DNA from 3 places in the Kitasatospora sp. NPDC088264 genome. Region 2 is predicted to be linked to each of the others. Evidence: riboswitches for the same ligand, from Rfam matches in the RefSeq annotation. Region 2 holds a riboswitch; each other region holds the start of a gene.
What was found. A riboswitch is a leader RNA that binds a small molecule or an ion and turns the genes downstream of it on or off. The one in region 2 is predicted to bind cobalamin.
Positions count from the first base shown of each region.

Region 1: it holds a riboswitch for cobalamin, as region 2 does, so the genes downstream of both, AB0O82_RS13340 (HoxN/HupN/NixA family nickel/cobalt transporter) here and AB0O82_RS14365 (CoA-acylating methylmalonate-semialdehyde dehydrogenase) in region 2, are expected to answer to the same signal.
Region 3: it holds a riboswitch for cobalamin, as region 2 does, so the genes downstream of both, AB0O82_RS05860 (cobalamin biosynthesis protein) here and AB0O82_RS14365 (CoA-acylating methylmalonate-semialdehyde dehydrogenase) in region 2, are expected to answer to the same signal.

Region 1 covers NZ_JBFBIR010000013.1:59,230-64,293, forward strand. The annotation lists gene aroQ (type II 3-dehydroquinate dehydratase) at 1-259, shown strand, start outside; gene AB0O82_RS13325 (AAA family ATPase) at 339-1,199, shown strand; gene AB0O82_RS13330 (DNA-formamidopyrimidine glycosylase family protein) at 1,280-2,089, shown strand; gene AB0O82_RS13335 (metalloregulator ArsR/SmtB family transcription factor) at 2,144-2,527, opposite strand; cobalamin riboswitch at 2,609-2,823, shown strand; gene AB0O82_RS13340 (HoxN/HupN/NixA family nickel/cobalt transporter) at 2,853-3,965, shown strand; gene rpmG (50S ribosomal protein L33) at 4,079-4,243, opposite strand; gene rpmB (50S ribosomal protein L28) at 4,369-4,605, shown strand; gene rpsN (30S ribosomal protein S14) at 4,605-4,910, shown strand; gene AB0O82_RS13360 (GTP-binding protein) at 4,907-5,064, shown strand, end outside.
Region 2 covers NZ_JBFBIR010000014.1:125,266-130,329, reverse strand. The annotation lists gene AB0O82_RS14370 (acyl-CoA dehydrogenase family protein) at 1-417, opposite strand, end outside; gene AB0O82_RS14365 (CoA-acylating methylmalonate-semialdehyde dehydrogenase) at 425-1,924, opposite strand; cobalamin riboswitch at 2,141-2,332, opposite strand; gene AB0O82_RS14360 (nitrilase-related carbon-nitrogen hydrolase) at 2,662-3,606, shown strand; gene AB0O82_RS14355 (hypothetical protein) at 3,721-4,122, opposite strand; gene AB0O82_RS14350 (TNT domain-containing protein) at 4,743-5,064, shown strand, end outside.
Region 3 covers NZ_JBFBIR010000004.1:198,093-203,156, reverse strand. The annotation lists gene AB0O82_RS05870 (hypothetical protein) at 1-688, opposite strand, end outside; gene AB0O82_RS05865 (alpha/beta hydrolase) at 1,034-2,155, opposite strand; cobalamin riboswitch at 2,419-2,551, shown strand; gene AB0O82_RS05860 (cobalamin biosynthesis protein) at 2,659-3,627, shown strand; gene AB0O82_RS05855 (cobyric acid synthase) at 3,624-5,064, shown strand, end outside.

The DNA of each region.
Region 1 (5,064 bases), on a different contig from region 2:
GCACGAGGCGGCCGACGGCAAGGTGCCCGTGGTGATCAACCCGGGCGCGTTCACGCACTACTCGTACGCGATGCGGGACGCCGCCTCGCAGCGCACCGCGCCGCTGATCGAGGTGCACATCTCCAACCCGTACGCCCGGGAGACCTTCCGGCACACCTCGGTGATCGCCGCGGTGGCCTCCGGCACCATCGCGGGGTTCGGGCTCGGCTCGTACGAGCTGGCCCTGCGCGCCCTGGCCGAGCAACTCACCACGCGCTGACGCCTGGTCAGCGGCCCGGCGGCGGACTGTGCCCGCCGCCGGGCCGCCGTGTAGTCTCCCCGCTGAGAGGTGTCGGGAGGTGACCGTGACGCAGTACGCCGGGGGTGGGCAGGTCCCGCCGCGTCCCGTCGCTCCGCCGGGGCCGCAGCCGTCGGGGGCCGCCGTGCCGCCGCCGGTGCCGCCCGCTCCGGCTCCTGTTCCCGCCGCCGCGCCGCCGGTTCCGGCCGCTCCGGTGCCGCCCGCTCCCGCTCCTGTTGCCGCGCCCGCCCCGGCCGCACCCGCGCCCGGCGCGCCGGTCCCCGTCGGGTCCACCGGGCACTTCGTGCTGCCCTCCGGCACGCCCGTGCAACTCCCCGCCCACCCGCCGCAGCGGCACGCGCCCACCAGTCCGATCGCCGTCCTGCTGATCGGCCCGGCCGGGGCCGGCAAGACCACCGTCGCCCGGTACTGGGCCGAGCGCCGGCCCAGCCCGACCGCGCACATCAGCCTGGACGACGTCCGCGAGTGGGTGCAGTCCGGCTTCGCCAACCCGCAGTCCGGCTGGAACAACGCCTCCGAGGCGCAGTACCGGCTGGCCCGCCGCACCTGCGGCTTCGCCTGCCGCAACTACCTCGCCAACGGCATCTCCTGCATCATCGACGACGCCGTCTTCCCGGACCGCCCGGCCATCGGCCTCGGCGGCTGGAAGCGGCACATCGGCCCCGGCATGATCCCGGTCGTGCTGCTGCCCAGCCTGGACTCCGTGCTGCACCGCAACGCCCGGCGCGGCGGCACCCGGCGGCTCGGTGACGAGGAGGTGGCGCGGATCCACGGCCGGATGGCCGGCTGGTACAACTCCGGGCTGCCGATCATCGACAACTCGTACCTGGACGTGGCTGGCACCGCCGCCGAGCTGGACCGCGTCATCCTGGCCCGGCTGATGGGCATGCCGGTGCGCTGACCTGCGACGATCCGGCGGTGTCGGTGCCGGCTGCGATGATGTGCGGGTCCTGTCGAACCACCCCGGGGGAGCTGACGCCCGTGCCGGAAGGCCACATCATCCACCGCCTCGCCGCCGAGAACCGGAAGGCCTTCGGCGGCCGTCCGGTCGAGGTGTCCAGCCCGCAGGGCCGGTTCGCCGACGAGGCCAAGGCCATCGACGGGCAGCTGCTCACCGCGGCCGAAGCCGTCGGCAAGCACCTGTTCCTCGGCTTCGAGGAGGGCGCCTGGGTGCACGTCCACCTCGGCCTCTACGGCGGCTTCGCCTTCGGTACCGGGCCCGCGCCCGAGCCGGTCGGCCTGGTCCGGCTGCGGCTGGCCAACGACGACGGCTACGCGGACCTGCGCGGCCCCAACACCTGCGCGCTGGTCACCGGCGCGGAGAAGGACGCCGTCGCCGCCCGGCTGGGCCCCGACCCGCTGCGCGCCGACGCCGACCCGCAGGCCGCCTGGCGCCGGATATCGGCCAGCCGGACGACCGTCGCCGCGCTGCTGATGGACCAGAAGGTGCTGGCCGGGGTGGGCAACGTCTACCGGGCCGAGGTGCTGTTCCGCCACGGGATCAACCCGCACCGCGCCGGCCGCGACCTCACCCGGGGCGAGTGGGACGCGATCTGGGCCGACCTGGTCGCCCTGATGCACGAGGGCGTCGGCGCGGGCCGGATCGACACCGTCCGCCCCGAGCACACCCCCGAGGCGATGGGCCGCCCGCCGCGCGTCGACGACCACGGCGGCGAGGTGTACGTCTACCGGCGGGCCGCGATGCCCTGCCTGGTCTGTGGCACCGAGGTCCGGACGGAGCAGCACGCCGCGCGCAACCTCTTCTGGTGCCCCGCCTGCCAGGCGGCCTGACCGCGTTCGAGGGTTGCTCCGGCCGGGCCCCGGCGCGTCCTCCGGAGGAGCCGGTCAGACGACGGCCGCGCTGGGCTCGTGGTGTTCGGCGGCGGCGCACGCGTCGAGGAGGGGGCGCAGGGCCTCGTCCACGAGCCGGTAGCGCACGATCCGCCCGTCCTTGTCCCCGGTGACCACGCCCGCGGTGCGGAGCAGCCGCAGGGCCTGGGACACGGCGGGGTCGCGCATGCCGGTGGCGACGGCGAGGTCGGAGACGGCGAGCGGGCCGGCCCGGTGGAGGGCGAGCAGGAGGGCGAGCCGCCCGGGGTCGGCGAGCAGGGAGAACCGCTCGGCCCAGGTGCGGACGTGCGCGGGGTCGCCGATCGCGGCGATGGCCTCGCAGACCCGGTGTCCGTCGATGGTGCGGTGGCCCGCGCGGTCGGCCGGTACGAGATGCATGCGCACATTGTTGCAGGAGGGGGCCTGTGATCCTGGACACCTGCGCAGGTGCGCAGCCTTGCAAGGGTGGGTCCTGGCCCCTACGGTGTTCCCCGCCGTGGTGCTCGGGAAGACCGGTGACGGATCCTCAGGGGTCCCAGTCCGGAGCGGCCCTCGCCACTGTGATCGGGCCATCGTGATCGTCGACGATGGAGAGACGTCCGTACCCACGACGCCACTGGGAGCCTCGCGCACCTGGGAAGGCGGGTACGGGACCCCCGTAAGCCAGGAGACCGGCCACGGCATCTCACGAAGTGTTTCCACGAGGTGCTGGAGCGTGACCCGAATGACCCTGCCCGAAACCGCCGCCGCCGAGGCGCCGGCGACACCGTCCGTGCTGCCCACGTTCCGCTGGAAGCGCGAGGACACCGTCCGCACGGCCGGGTTGATGGGGGTGATCCTGGCCATGCACGTGGTGGCCTTCGGGACGCTCGTCTTCCTGGTCGCGCCCCACAACTACGCGGTCGGCACCCAGGTCTTCGGGGTGGGCCTCGGGATCACCGCGTACACCCTCGGCATGCGGCACGCCTTCGACGCCGACCACATCGCGGTGATCGACAACACCACCCGCAAGCTGATGGCGGACGGCAAGCGGCCGGTCTCGGTCGGCTTCTGGTTCGCCCTCGGGCACTCCTCGATGGTGGTGCTGATGGCCGCCCTGGTGGCGGGCGGCGCGCAGCTGGCCAGCACGCTGATGGACGACGACTCGGCCACCCACAAGTGGCTCGGGATGGTCGGCACGACGGCCTCCGGCGCGTTCCTCTACCTGATCGGCGCGCTCAACCTGGCCGCGCTGCTCGGCATACTCAAGGTGTTCCGGGCGATGCGGGCCGGGTCGTACGACGAGGCGCAGCTGGAGGAGCACCTCAACTCGCGCGGCTTCATGGCCCGGGTGCTGAACCGGGCGACCCGGTCGATCACCCGGCCCGGGCAGATGTTCCCGGTGGGCATGGTGCTGGGGCTGGGCTTCGACACCGCGACCGAGGTCACCCTGATGGTGATGGCCGGGTCGGGCGCGGCGGCCGGGCTGCCCTGGTACGCGATCGTCTGCCTGCCGCTGCTGTTCGCGGCCGGGATGAGCCTGTTCGACACCCTGGACGGGACGTTCATGAACTTCGCGTACCAGTGGGCCTTCGCGAACCCGGTCCGGAAGGTGTACTACAACCTGACGATCACTGGGCTGTCGATCGCGGTGGCCTTCGTCATCGGCACCATCGAACTGGTCGGCGTGCTGCACGAGAAGCTCGATCTGACCGACCCGGTCACCGGCTGGATCGCGGGCATCTCGCTGGACAACGTCGGCTACGCGATCGCCGGGCTGTTCGTGGTGGTCTGGGCCGCGGCGATCGCCTACTGGAAGCTGGCCCGGGTGGAGAAGCGCTGGGTGGCCGCCGAGTAGCGACGGCTGCGATCAGCGACGGCAGCGATCAGCGACGGCGCCTCCCCCGGGATCCCGGGGGGAGGCGCCGTTTCGTCGCTGCGGGCCGGTGCCGGTCGTCGGGCGGGCGGGGTTCAGCGCTCTTCGCGGAAGTCGACGTGCCGGCGCGCGACCGGGTCGTACTTGCGCAGGACCATCCGGTCCGGGTCGTTGCGGCGGTTCTTGCGGGTCACGTACGTGTAGCCGGTGTCGGCGGTGGAGCGGAGCTTGATGACGGGGCGCAGTTCGCTGCGGGCCATGGGTGTCCTCCCGGGTTGGCGGGGTGTTCGGGGCTGAGGCGAAACCGTACACCGAAATGGAAGTCATTTTCATCTGGTGTAACGTGAGCTCCGTCCCGCCCATTCCCGGACGCCAGGGAGCACCCATGTCCGCCCACTGCCAACTCACCGGCCGCCAACCCGGATTCGGCAACGCGATCTCGCACTCGCACCGCCGCACCCGCCGTCGCTTCGACCCCAACATCCAGCACAAGCGCTACTGGCTGCCCGGTGAGGGCCGGTACGTCCGGCTCACCCTCAGCGCCAAGGGCATCCGCACCATCGACACGATCGGCATCGAGGCCGCCGTCGCCCGCATCCGCGCCCGAGGGGGGAAGGTCTGATGGCCAAGCAGAGCAAGATCGCCAAGAACGAGCAGCGCCGCGCCGTCGTGGCCCGGTACGCCGAGCGCCGCGCCGAGCTCAAGCGGATCATCGCCCACCCCGGCACCGCCCCCGCCGAACGCGCGGACGCCCAGGCCGAACTCGCCCGCCAGCCTCGCGACGCCAGCGCCACCCGGATCCGCAACCGCGACGCCGTCGACGGCCGCCCCCGTGGCTACCTGCGCGCCTTCGGCCTCTCCCGGGTCAACCTCCGCGTTCACGCCCACGCCGGCCACCTGCCCGGCGTCCGCAAGGCCAGCTGGTGAGCGGCGTGGACGGGATCAAACTGCCCGTGGTGGTCGTCGCCGGACTGCACGCCGACGAACGCCGCGCCGCCGTCCGGGAGTTGGCGGCGGCAGCGGTGGACGCGGTGGTCCTCCACCATGACCTGCGGGAGGCCTCGCAGGGCGTCGTCCACCG
Region 2 (5,064 bases):
GGCCCGGGTGGTCAGTGCCGCCGCGTCCGAGCCCGCGCCGGGCTCGGTGAGGCAGTAGCTGGCGGGGGTCGCCATGGCGCTGAGGCCCGGCAGCCACCGGGCGCGCTGGGCGTCGTCGCCGTAACGGTCGATCATCCAGGCGACCATGTTGTGGATGGACAGGTAGGCGGCGATGGACGGGCAGCCGGTGGCCAGCGCCTCGAACACGAGCACGCCGTCGGCGCGGGTGAGTCCGGAGCCGCCGGACTCCTCGCGGACGTAGACACCGGCCAGGCCGACGTCCGCCGCCTTGCGCAGCACGTCCACCGGGAAGTGCTTGGCCTGGTCCCACGCGACCGCGTTCGGCGCCAGGTGTTCGCGGGCGAAGGCCCGGGTGGTCGCCGCGATGGCGAGCTGGTCCTCTGTGAGGTCGTGCACGGCGCCCTCAGCCCATCGTCGGGATGGTGAAGCTCGCGCCCTCCTTGACCCCGGAGGGCCAGCGCGAGGTGACGGTGCGGGTGCGGGTGTAGAAGCGGATCGAGTCCGGCCCGTGCTGGTTGAGGTCGCCGAACCCGGAGCGCTTCCAGCCGCCGAAGGTGTGGTACGCGACCGGCACGGGGATCGGCACGTTGACGCCGACCATGCCGGCGTTCACCCGGCGCGCGAAGTCCCGTGCCGTGTCGCCGTCCCGGGTGTAGATGGCCACGCCGTTGCCGAACTCGTGCTCGCTGGGCAGGCGCAGCGCCTCCTCGTAGTCGGCGGCGCGGAGCACGGTCAGGACGGGGCCGAAGATCTCCTCCCGGTAGATCCGCATGTCCGCCGTGACGCGGTCGAACAGCGAGGCGCCGAGGAAGTAGCCGCCCTCGTGCCCCTCCAGCCGGAAGTCCCGCCCGTCGACCACGAGTTCGGCGCCCTCCTCGACCCCGAGGTCCAGGTAGCCGCGGACCCGCTCCAGCGCGTCGGCGCCGACCAGCGGGCCGAAGTCCGCCGCCGGGTCGTCCGAGCGCCCGACCTTCAACGCGGCGATCCGCTCGACCAGTTTGGCCACCAGGGCGTCGGCGGTCTCCTCCCCCACCGGGACGGCCACCGAGATCGCCATGCAGCGCTCGCCGGCCGAGCCGTAGCCGGCGCCGATCAGCGCGTCCGCGGCCTGGTCGAGGTCGGCGTCCGGCATCACGACCAGGTGGTTCTTGGCACCGCCGAAGCACTGCGCCCGCTTCCCGTGCGCGGCGGCGGTGGCGTACACGTACCGGGCGATCGGCGTGGAGCCGACGAACCCGACCGCCTGCACCCGCGGGTCCTCCAGCAGGGTGTCCACGGCCTCCTTGCCGCCGTGGACCACGTTCAGCACGCCCGGCGGCAGCCCGGCCTCCAGGAACAGTTCGGCGAGGCGCAGCGGCACCGAGGGGTCGCGCTCCGAGGGCTTGAGGACGAAGGCGTTGCCGCAGGCGAGGGCGGGTGCGGCCTTCCAGAGCGGGATCATCGCCGGGAAGTTGAACGGCGTGATGCCCGCGACCACGCCGAGCGGCTGGCGCATCGAGTACACGTCGATGCCGGTGCCCGCGTTGTCGCTGAACTCGCCCTTCAGCAGGTGCGGGATGCCGGCGGCGAACTCCACGACCTCCAGGCCGCGCTGGATGTCCCCGTGGGCATCGGCCACGGTCTTGCCGTGCTCGGCGGACAGCAGCCGGGCCAGCTCGTCCTTCTCCTGCTCGACGAGTTGGAGGAAGCGCAGCAGGACGCGGGCCCGCCGCTGCGGGTTCCACGCGGCCCACCCGGGCTGGGCCTGCGCGGCGTCGGCGATCACCGCCTCGACCTCGGCCCGGCTGGCCAGCGGCACCCGGGCCTGCACCCGGCCGGTGTTGGGGTCGTACACGTCGCCGAAGCGACCGGAGGTGCCGGCGGTGGGCTTGCCGGCGACGAAGTGGGTCAGTTCTCGGACCATCGGGTTCCTTCTCTCGACAGGGGTGGGGAGAGGAGGAGGATCGGAGGCCGCCGCGGGTCGGCGGGCACACGGTGGTGCGCCCCGCGGCACGGGCGTGCGGCGGCGGAACGGAACGTCAGGGCGTGGACGCCCCGGCGGCCGTGGGCACGGGACGACCAGGAGCGGCAGTGGAGCGGGAGCAGCCCGGAGTCATGCGTGTCGTCTCCATCCTCGTGGAAAACACGGAACACCCGCGGCCGGTATCCTGACTCCCGGATCACCGCACGCCCCCAGGCCTTCCCGGCTGGCTGCCAGTGGCCTTCGTCTGCGAGGACGAACTCCCCGGTCACAGTGGCGGGACCGTGCCGGACTCACACCGGCTTCCCTGACACCGCGGACCTGTCGTCGACCATATAGTTGGACGTCCTAGTAAGTCCAGAGGCCCGCACGCGCGTTGCGCCATCGGGTTTCCGCCGCGCTGATCTCCTGCCCGACGCCGGTCACCGCGCAGCCGCGTAACCGCGTAACCGCCCACCATTCGCAGGCCACCCCCTTGCCGGAACGTTCCGGCATGGCTAGATTCTTCACCACGCCAGCAAAGCTGACTGAACTTTCAGTTATACCGCAGGGCCGCGTCGGCACCAGAGAACAGAAGGAACACCCATGACCACGTCCACCACCACCGGCCGCACGGCCGCCGGAGGCCCCGCCTCCCGCACCTGCCGGACGTCCCGCCGGCAGACGAGGACGGTCCGCCCGTGACCTCGTACGCCGTCCTCACCTCCTTCGGCTCCCCGCTCGGCTCCCCCGGCCGCACCAGGCCGGCCGAACGCGCGCCGCTGCGCGTCGGGCTCGTGCAGATGCGCTGGCACACCGACCCGGCCGAGCACGACGCCCGGCTGCGCGAGGGCGTGGCACTCGCCGCCGCGCAGGGCGCGACGATGGTGTGCCTGCCCGAGCTGACCCGCAGTCCCTACTTCTGCAACACCGACGACCCGATGGGGGAGGGCGCCGCCCGCCACCTGGAGGACGTCGAGACGGGGCCCACCACCCGCCTCGCCGCCGAACTCGCCGCCGAACTCGGCATCAGCGTCCACGCCTCCCTGTACGAGCGCGCCGAGGACGGCGGCCTCGGCTACAACACGGCCGTCTGCGTGGACCGCGACGGCACCCTCGTCGCCAGAACCCGGAAGAACCACATCCCGGCCTTCCCCGGCTACCGCGAGGACCTGTGCTTCCGCCCCGGCGACAGCGGGTTCCCCGTCCTGGCCCACCAGGGCGCCGCCTTCGGCTTCCCCACCTGCTGGGACGAGTGGTTCCCCGAACTCGCCCGGGCCTACGCGCTCGGCGGCGCCGAAGTCCTCGTCCACCCCACGGCCATCGGCTCCGAGGTGGACCTCCCGGACTTCGACACCCGGCCCATGTGGGAGCACGCCATCAGCGCCAACGGCCTCGCCAACGCGCTGTTCATGATCGTGCCCAACCGGATCGGGACGGAGGGCCGGTCCACCTTCTACGGCTCGTCGTTCATCTCCGACCCGTACGGCCGGATCCTGCTCCGCGCCCCGCGCGACCGGCCCGCCGTCCTCGTCGCCGACCTCGACCTCGACCAGTGCCGGGACTGGCGGGAGTTCGGCCTCCTGCGCACCCGCCGCCCCGAGCTGTACGCCCCGCTGACCGCGACGAGCCGCACCGACGCCTGACCGGACGCCCCGGCGCACCCACGCCGGGGCGTCCCGCCGCCACGAGTCAACGTGCCGGGACTGACGCCAACTACCTTTTCCAGTAGCGTAGTTGACGTGACCGACGCGCCGACCTCAGGTGGTGGCCGTCGGAGCGGGCGAAGCCGCACCGGCGGACGGCGGGGCCTGGCAGGGCAGGACGACCATCACACTCACACCCTGGCCGGGCTTCGACGCGCCCGCCGAAACGGTGTAGCCGTCGGACTCGTGGACGGCATCGAACTCCCAGGTGGGCGGGGTGGACTGAGCGTCCGCACCGGACGCCGACGAGGTGATCTTGAAGCCCTCGCCCGCCAGCTTCTCCCGCAGCGCCCGCAGCACCTCGGGGCGCTGGTCGTCCGTGGCCTTGAGCAGGATCCCCGAGCTGAGCTGGTAGGCCTCGCCCTCGTCGGCCACACCCGATCCCCGCCCCGGGCACCTGTAGTAGCCGATGAGCTTGCTCCACGGATCCCGCTCAAGGCCCGTCAGCTCGCGCACGTGGCCCTGGACCCGATCCGTCCGGGCCAGCGCCTCCTCCCGGGACTCGACACGTGTGGGCTCGCTCGGCGTTTCCCGTCCTCCGCCCGGCGTTTCCCGCCCTCCGCCCGGCGACCCCACGGACGAGCATGAGCCGAGCACCAGGGCACCCGACACCATCAGCACGGCCGCGCAGGCCGCCCGTGCGCCCGCCCCGGCCGGCACGGCCGTCGATCTCTTGAACAAGTGCAGTACTCTCCCCCGCTGACAGGTGTGCGTTTTTGCCATCCGGATGCTACGGCACCACCGGAAAGGCTCCGCATGTGCCGAAGCGTGACAGCCGACACCAAGGCGCGTGCGGTCGTCTGACAAGCGCTACCCCGGTGAAGGCGGAGGGCTGGATGAGGGCGAGGGAGCGGACGGGACGGGTCCGGCTCCCGCGAGCCGAGCATCCGTCAGCGGCATCGGCCGAACGGGTGGGCACCAGCGGCGTCGGACATCTTGTGCGCGCACGAAGGCAAATCGCCGTGCGTAACTGTGCGCGGGTCCGGCGGCCACACGGTCCGCCGTACGAGCCGACGGCCGCAACCCGCCCAGTCCCACCCCTCCACGCCCCGCACCCCGAACGGAGCCGCCCGCCCATGCGCACCCCCACTCTCGCCGCCCTCTCGCTGGCGATCGCCCTACCCCTGACGGGGCTGGCCGCCACCGGCACCGCCGCCGCGCAGTCCCCCGCCTCCCGGGCGGTGCCGATCACGGAGTGCGAGGGCGTCCCCAAGGTCCGCGATACCGGCGCCGAGAACTACCTCTGCACCCGGAAGGAACTCGGCCCGGTCACCCTGCCGACGGACTCCGTGCTGACCAAGCTGCTGGCGGGCTACGACCGGCTGGGCGGAGTGACGCCGGTGCGCTTCCTGGACTGGTACCGGGACTGGAGGGGGTGGAAGTACCCGGACCACAACG
Region 3 (5,064 bases), on a different contig from region 2:
GCTCCCGGCACGTGCCGCGGACCGCCGAGACCGCCGAGGCGGCGTGCGGCACGGGCGACAGGCCCGAACCGTCCGTGCCGCCCACCCGCCGCTCGTCCAGCCCCCGGCGCAGCAGCTCCAGCAGTTCGCCGTCCGACACCGGACCGGCCACCAGGTGCAGGAACGACAGCAGTTGCGGCGCCTGGTCCACCGCCTGGCCGGCCAGCACCGCGAACACGCCCCGCAGGGCGGCGGGCGGCACCGGGGCGAGCAGCGTCCAGGCGTCGAACAGCGCCGACCAGCCGCGGACGACCGCCTCGTCGTCGTGCTCCCAGGCGTGCAGGCGCCAACCCGGGACCGCACCGCCGTCCCTGGCCTCCACCAGGCCGACCAGCAGCGCCTGCCCCCACGCCTTGGCGGCGGCGCCGACCGTCATGGCCAGCGCCCGACCCGCCGCACGGGCGTCATCGGGCAGCAGCTCGCCCCGCTTGTCGACCTCTTCCAGGTCCCCCGCCCAGCGGGCGATCCGGACGGCGTCCACCAGCATCCGGCGGGCCAGCGGCGCCAGCTCGGCCGGCGCGGGGAAGCCCTCCGGTACGGGAACCCTCCCCCGACCGGGCGCCGCAGCGGGCCCTCGTCGGCGGGGTACCCCGGCCCCGCCCGGCTTGCCGGCGGCGGGCCGGTGGGCCGTACCGGGGAGACGGGTCACCGTCGCACCAGTACCGATCGTCGGAGGGAGCGGGGCATCACGGTCGCGCGGATTCCGAGACGTCACGTCGAGCAGTCTTCCCCTTGTACCGGCCTTCTGTCACATCCGGTTGGCTGTACGGACGGGCGGCCGTCGACGGCACCTCCCCAAGATCGGGCAACAATCGGGCAACAGAGGCAAACCGCCTGGCCGGAAACAGGTGGCGGGGTCATGCCATCACGGCTCAACCCTTGCGGCGACGGTCGCGCTACCCGCCCGACCGGTCACACTCCGTGGCCGACAGGTGAGGTCCGGGTTCCGTACGGAGGCCCCGCGGGTGTGACTTCTCACGCGGGGGGGCTGGGTTCAGAGAAGGGGGGTGAGCCAGCGGCGGAGGAGTTCGGTGTAGTGGGTGGGGGCGGAGTTCCAGAGGGTGGCGTGGTCGGCGCCCGGGAAAGGCCGGAGGCTGACCACGCCGGGGCGGGCGGCGGCGAGGCGCTCGGCGGCGCGGAAGGGGGCGACCTGGTCGTCGGGGCTGTGCAGGAGGAGGGTGGGGACGCGCAGGTCGGCGCCCTCGGCGATGCGGCTGAAGTCGGCGAGGTCGACGCCGGTGCGGCCCTCGGCGGCGAGGGCGCCGAGCTCGGCGGCGGCGCCGGTGTAGCCGGCCCGGGCGGCGCCGCGGCGGGCGGTGGCGGGCAGGTCGAGGACCGGCGAGTCCAGGACGAGGCCGCTGATGGCATGGGCCCAGGCGGAGCGGGAGGCCGTCTGGAGGGCCATGGTGGCGCCGAGGGACCAGCCGTACAGGATGACCCGGCCGGCGCCGCTGTCGAGGGCGAGCCGTACCGCCGACTCGACGTCGCGCCACTCGGTCTCGCCGAAGTGGCCGAGCCCGTCCGGCGAGGCCGGGGCGCCCTGGTCGCCGCGGTAGGTGACGGCGAGGGCGGGCAGGGCGAGGCGGTCGAGGACGGGGAGGACCGGGAGGGTCTGCTGCCGGTCGGCGCCGGGGCCGTGGACGAGGATCACCCAGGTGCCGCGTTTGCCGTCGAGGCGCCAGGCGGGGAGGGCGCCGAGTTCGCCGTCGGCGGCGGTGTCGGTGAAGGGGAGGCCGAGCGCCTCGGTGGGGTCGCCGAGGTGGACGCGGGGGGTGAAGCGGACCTCGGTGCCGGGGGTGAGGGTGCCCCGGTCCGCGCGGACGAGGCGGCGGGTGACGCCGTTCTCGTCGCTGTGCAGGACCTCCTCGACGACGGCGTGGCCGTGGTCGTCCCATTCCACGGCCCAGCGGCCGGGGCGCAGGCTCTCGGGGCGGCGGTTGAAGGTGATCCGGCCCGCGGCGAGGCTCCGCACCAGGACGGGGCCGGACTCCCGGGCGGCGCTCGCCGGGTGGACCAGCCGTTCGGAGGCCCGGCGGCCGATCACCAGGACGGCGGCCCCGGCGGCCCCGGCGCCGACGACGGCGGCCGCCACGACGGCCGCGGTTCCCCAACGCATATCGCTCCCCGCTCTGCTGGTCTTGGACCGGACGGTGTCCGGGCGGTGTCCGGGCACCAGTTCACCGGGGGGCCGCGCGGGCGGCCACCGGGCTGGGCCGTCCGGGGCACGGCGGGGCCTCGGGCTGGGCGGGCGTCAGGCAGGGCGGGGCGGGCGGATCGGAGGTGGCGACGGGGCTCCGAGGTGTGACCAACCCCTCCGTGACCTCGGTTGACTCCCGGTTCGGCCGCGTGATGGGATCCTGGGGCCAAACGGAGGCATGCAGAGGAAGCCGGTGCGAGTCCGGCGCGGTCCCGCCACTGTCACCGGGGAGCACGCTCGGAACATTGCCACGGCGGACCGTCAGAAGCCGCTGGAAGGCCCGGGGGTGTGTCCGACCCGGAAGCCAGGAGACTCTCGCCCCCGGTACGTCGATCCAGGGCGCGGACCCTGAGTGAGGACACGCACGCGATGCAGGCTGCCCCGCCCCGCCGGACCCCACGCGGCCTTCCGCCGAACCCGCCGTGCGCCCGCTGACCCGCGCCGCCGCGTTCGCGCTCGGCGCCGCCGCGGGCTTCGCCGCGGACGCCCGCTTCGCCGACCCCCGGCGCGGCCACCCGGTGGCCGTCTTCGGCGGTGCGGCGACCCGGCTGGAGCGGCGGGTGTGGCAGGACGACCGGGTGGCCGGCGCCGGGTACACGGCGCTGTGCGTCGGCGCGGTCGCGGCCGGCGCGGTGGCCCTGGACCGTACGGTGGGCCGGCGTCCGCTGGGCCGGGCCGCGCTGGCGGCCGCCGCGACCTGGACGGTGCTGGGCGGCACCTCGCTGACCCGGGAGGCGCGCACCATCGGCCGGTCGCTGGCCACGGGCGACCTGGCGGCCGCGCGGGAGCGGCTGCCGCACCTGTGCGGGCGGGACCCGAGCGCGCTGGACGGGCCTCAGATCGCCCGCGCGGTGGTCGAGTCGGTGGCCGAGAACACGGCGGACGCCGTGGTGAACGCGCTGGTCTGGGGCACGCTGGCGGGCACCCCGGGGCTGCTGGCGTTCCGCGCGGTGAACACGCTGGACGCGATGGTCGGCCACCGCTCGCCGCGGTACGCCCGGTTCGGCTGGGCCTCGGCCCGGCTGGACGACGTGGCGGGCTGGCCGGGCGCCCGGCTGACGGCTCTGCTCACGGTGGCCGCCGCGCCGCAGCCGAAAACGGCCTGGCGGGTCTGGCGGCGGGACGGTTCGGCGCACCCGAGCCCGAACGCGGGCCAGGCGGAGGCGGCCTTCGCGGGCGCGGTGGGCGTCCGGCTGGGCGGGACCCTCCAGTACGGGGAGCGGGTGGAGCACCGGCCGGTGCTGGGCGCGGAGTTGCGGCCGGTGACGGCGGACGACATCGAGCGGGCCTGCGTGCTCTCCCGGCGGGTGGGCGCGCTGGCCCTGGGTACGACGGTCGCGGGGCACGTCGCGCTGCGCTTGCTGACGACACGGTGGAGGGGAAGGGCATGAGCAACGCACTGCTGGTCGCGGGGACGACCTCGGACGCGGGCAAGAGCGTGGTGACCGCGGGCATCTGCCGCTGGCTGGCCCGGCAGGGGGTGCGGGTCGCGCCGTTCAAGGCGCAGAACATGTCGCTGAACTCCTTCGTCACCGCCGACGGCGCCGAGATCGGCCGGGCGCAGGCGATGCAGGCGCAGGCGGCCAGGGTGGAGCCGGAGGCGGCGATGAACCCGGTGCTGCTGAAGCCGGGGGCGGACGGCCGCAGCCAGGTGGTGCTGCTGGGCCGGCCGGTCGCCGAGGTGGGCGCGCTGGACTACCGCGAACGCAAGCCCGTCCTGCTGGAACGGTCGCTGGAGTGCCTGGCGGATCTGCGCCGCCGCTACGAGGTGGTGGTCTGCGAGGGCGCCGGTTCGCCCGCCGAGATCAACCTGCGGGACCGGGACATCGCCAACATGGGCCTGGCGACGGCCGCCGGGCTGCCGGTGGTGGTGGTCGGGGACATCGACCGCGGCGGCGTCTTCGCGGCGATGTACGGGACGCTGGCACTGCTGTCGGCGGAGGACCAGCGGCACGTGGCGGGCTGGTTCGTCAACAAGTTCCGCGGCGACGCGCGACTGCTGGCGCCCGGCCTGGAGATGCTGCACGGGCTGACCGGCCGTCCGGTGCTGGGCACCCTGCCGATGCTGCCGGGCCTGTGGCTGGACGCCGAGGACTCGCTGGACCTGTCCACGGTGGTGGACCGGGTGGACGGCCGCGGCCCGCTCGGGGCGGACGTGCTGCGGGTGGCCGTGGTGCGCTTCCCCCGGCTGTCGAACTTCACCGACCTGGACGCGCTGGCGCAGGAGCCCGGAGTGCTGGTGCGCTGGGTGACCCGGCCGGAGGAACTGGCCGACGCCGACCTGGTGGTGCTACCCGGCACCCGGGCCACCGTGGCCGACCTGGCCTGGCTGCGCGAACGCGGCCTGGAGCCGGCGCTGAAGGCGCGGGCGGCGGCCGGGCTGCCGGTCCTCGGGGTGTGCGGCGGCTACCAGATGCTGGCGCGCGGGATCGAGGACGAGGTGGAGTCCGGGGCCGGCTCGGTCGAGGGCCTGGGCCTGCTGCCGACGCACGTGCGGTTCGGCGCCGAGAAGGTGCTGGCGCGGCCGGCCGGCACGGCGTACGGGCAGCGGGTCGAGGGGTACGAGATCCACCACGGAGTGGTGGCCGTGGAGGGGGGCGAGCCGTTCTTCTCCGATGACGACGGGCACGGCCTGGACGGCTGCCGGGTCGGCCCGGTGTGGGGCACCACCTGGCACGGCGCGCTGGAGAACGACGGCTTCCGCCGTGAACTCCTGCGCGAGGTCGCCGCGTTGGCGGGCCGGGCGTTCGTGCCGGCGCCGGACACCTCGTTCGCCGAGGCGCGCGAGGCCCGGCTGGACCGGCTGGGCGACCTGATCGAGGAACACG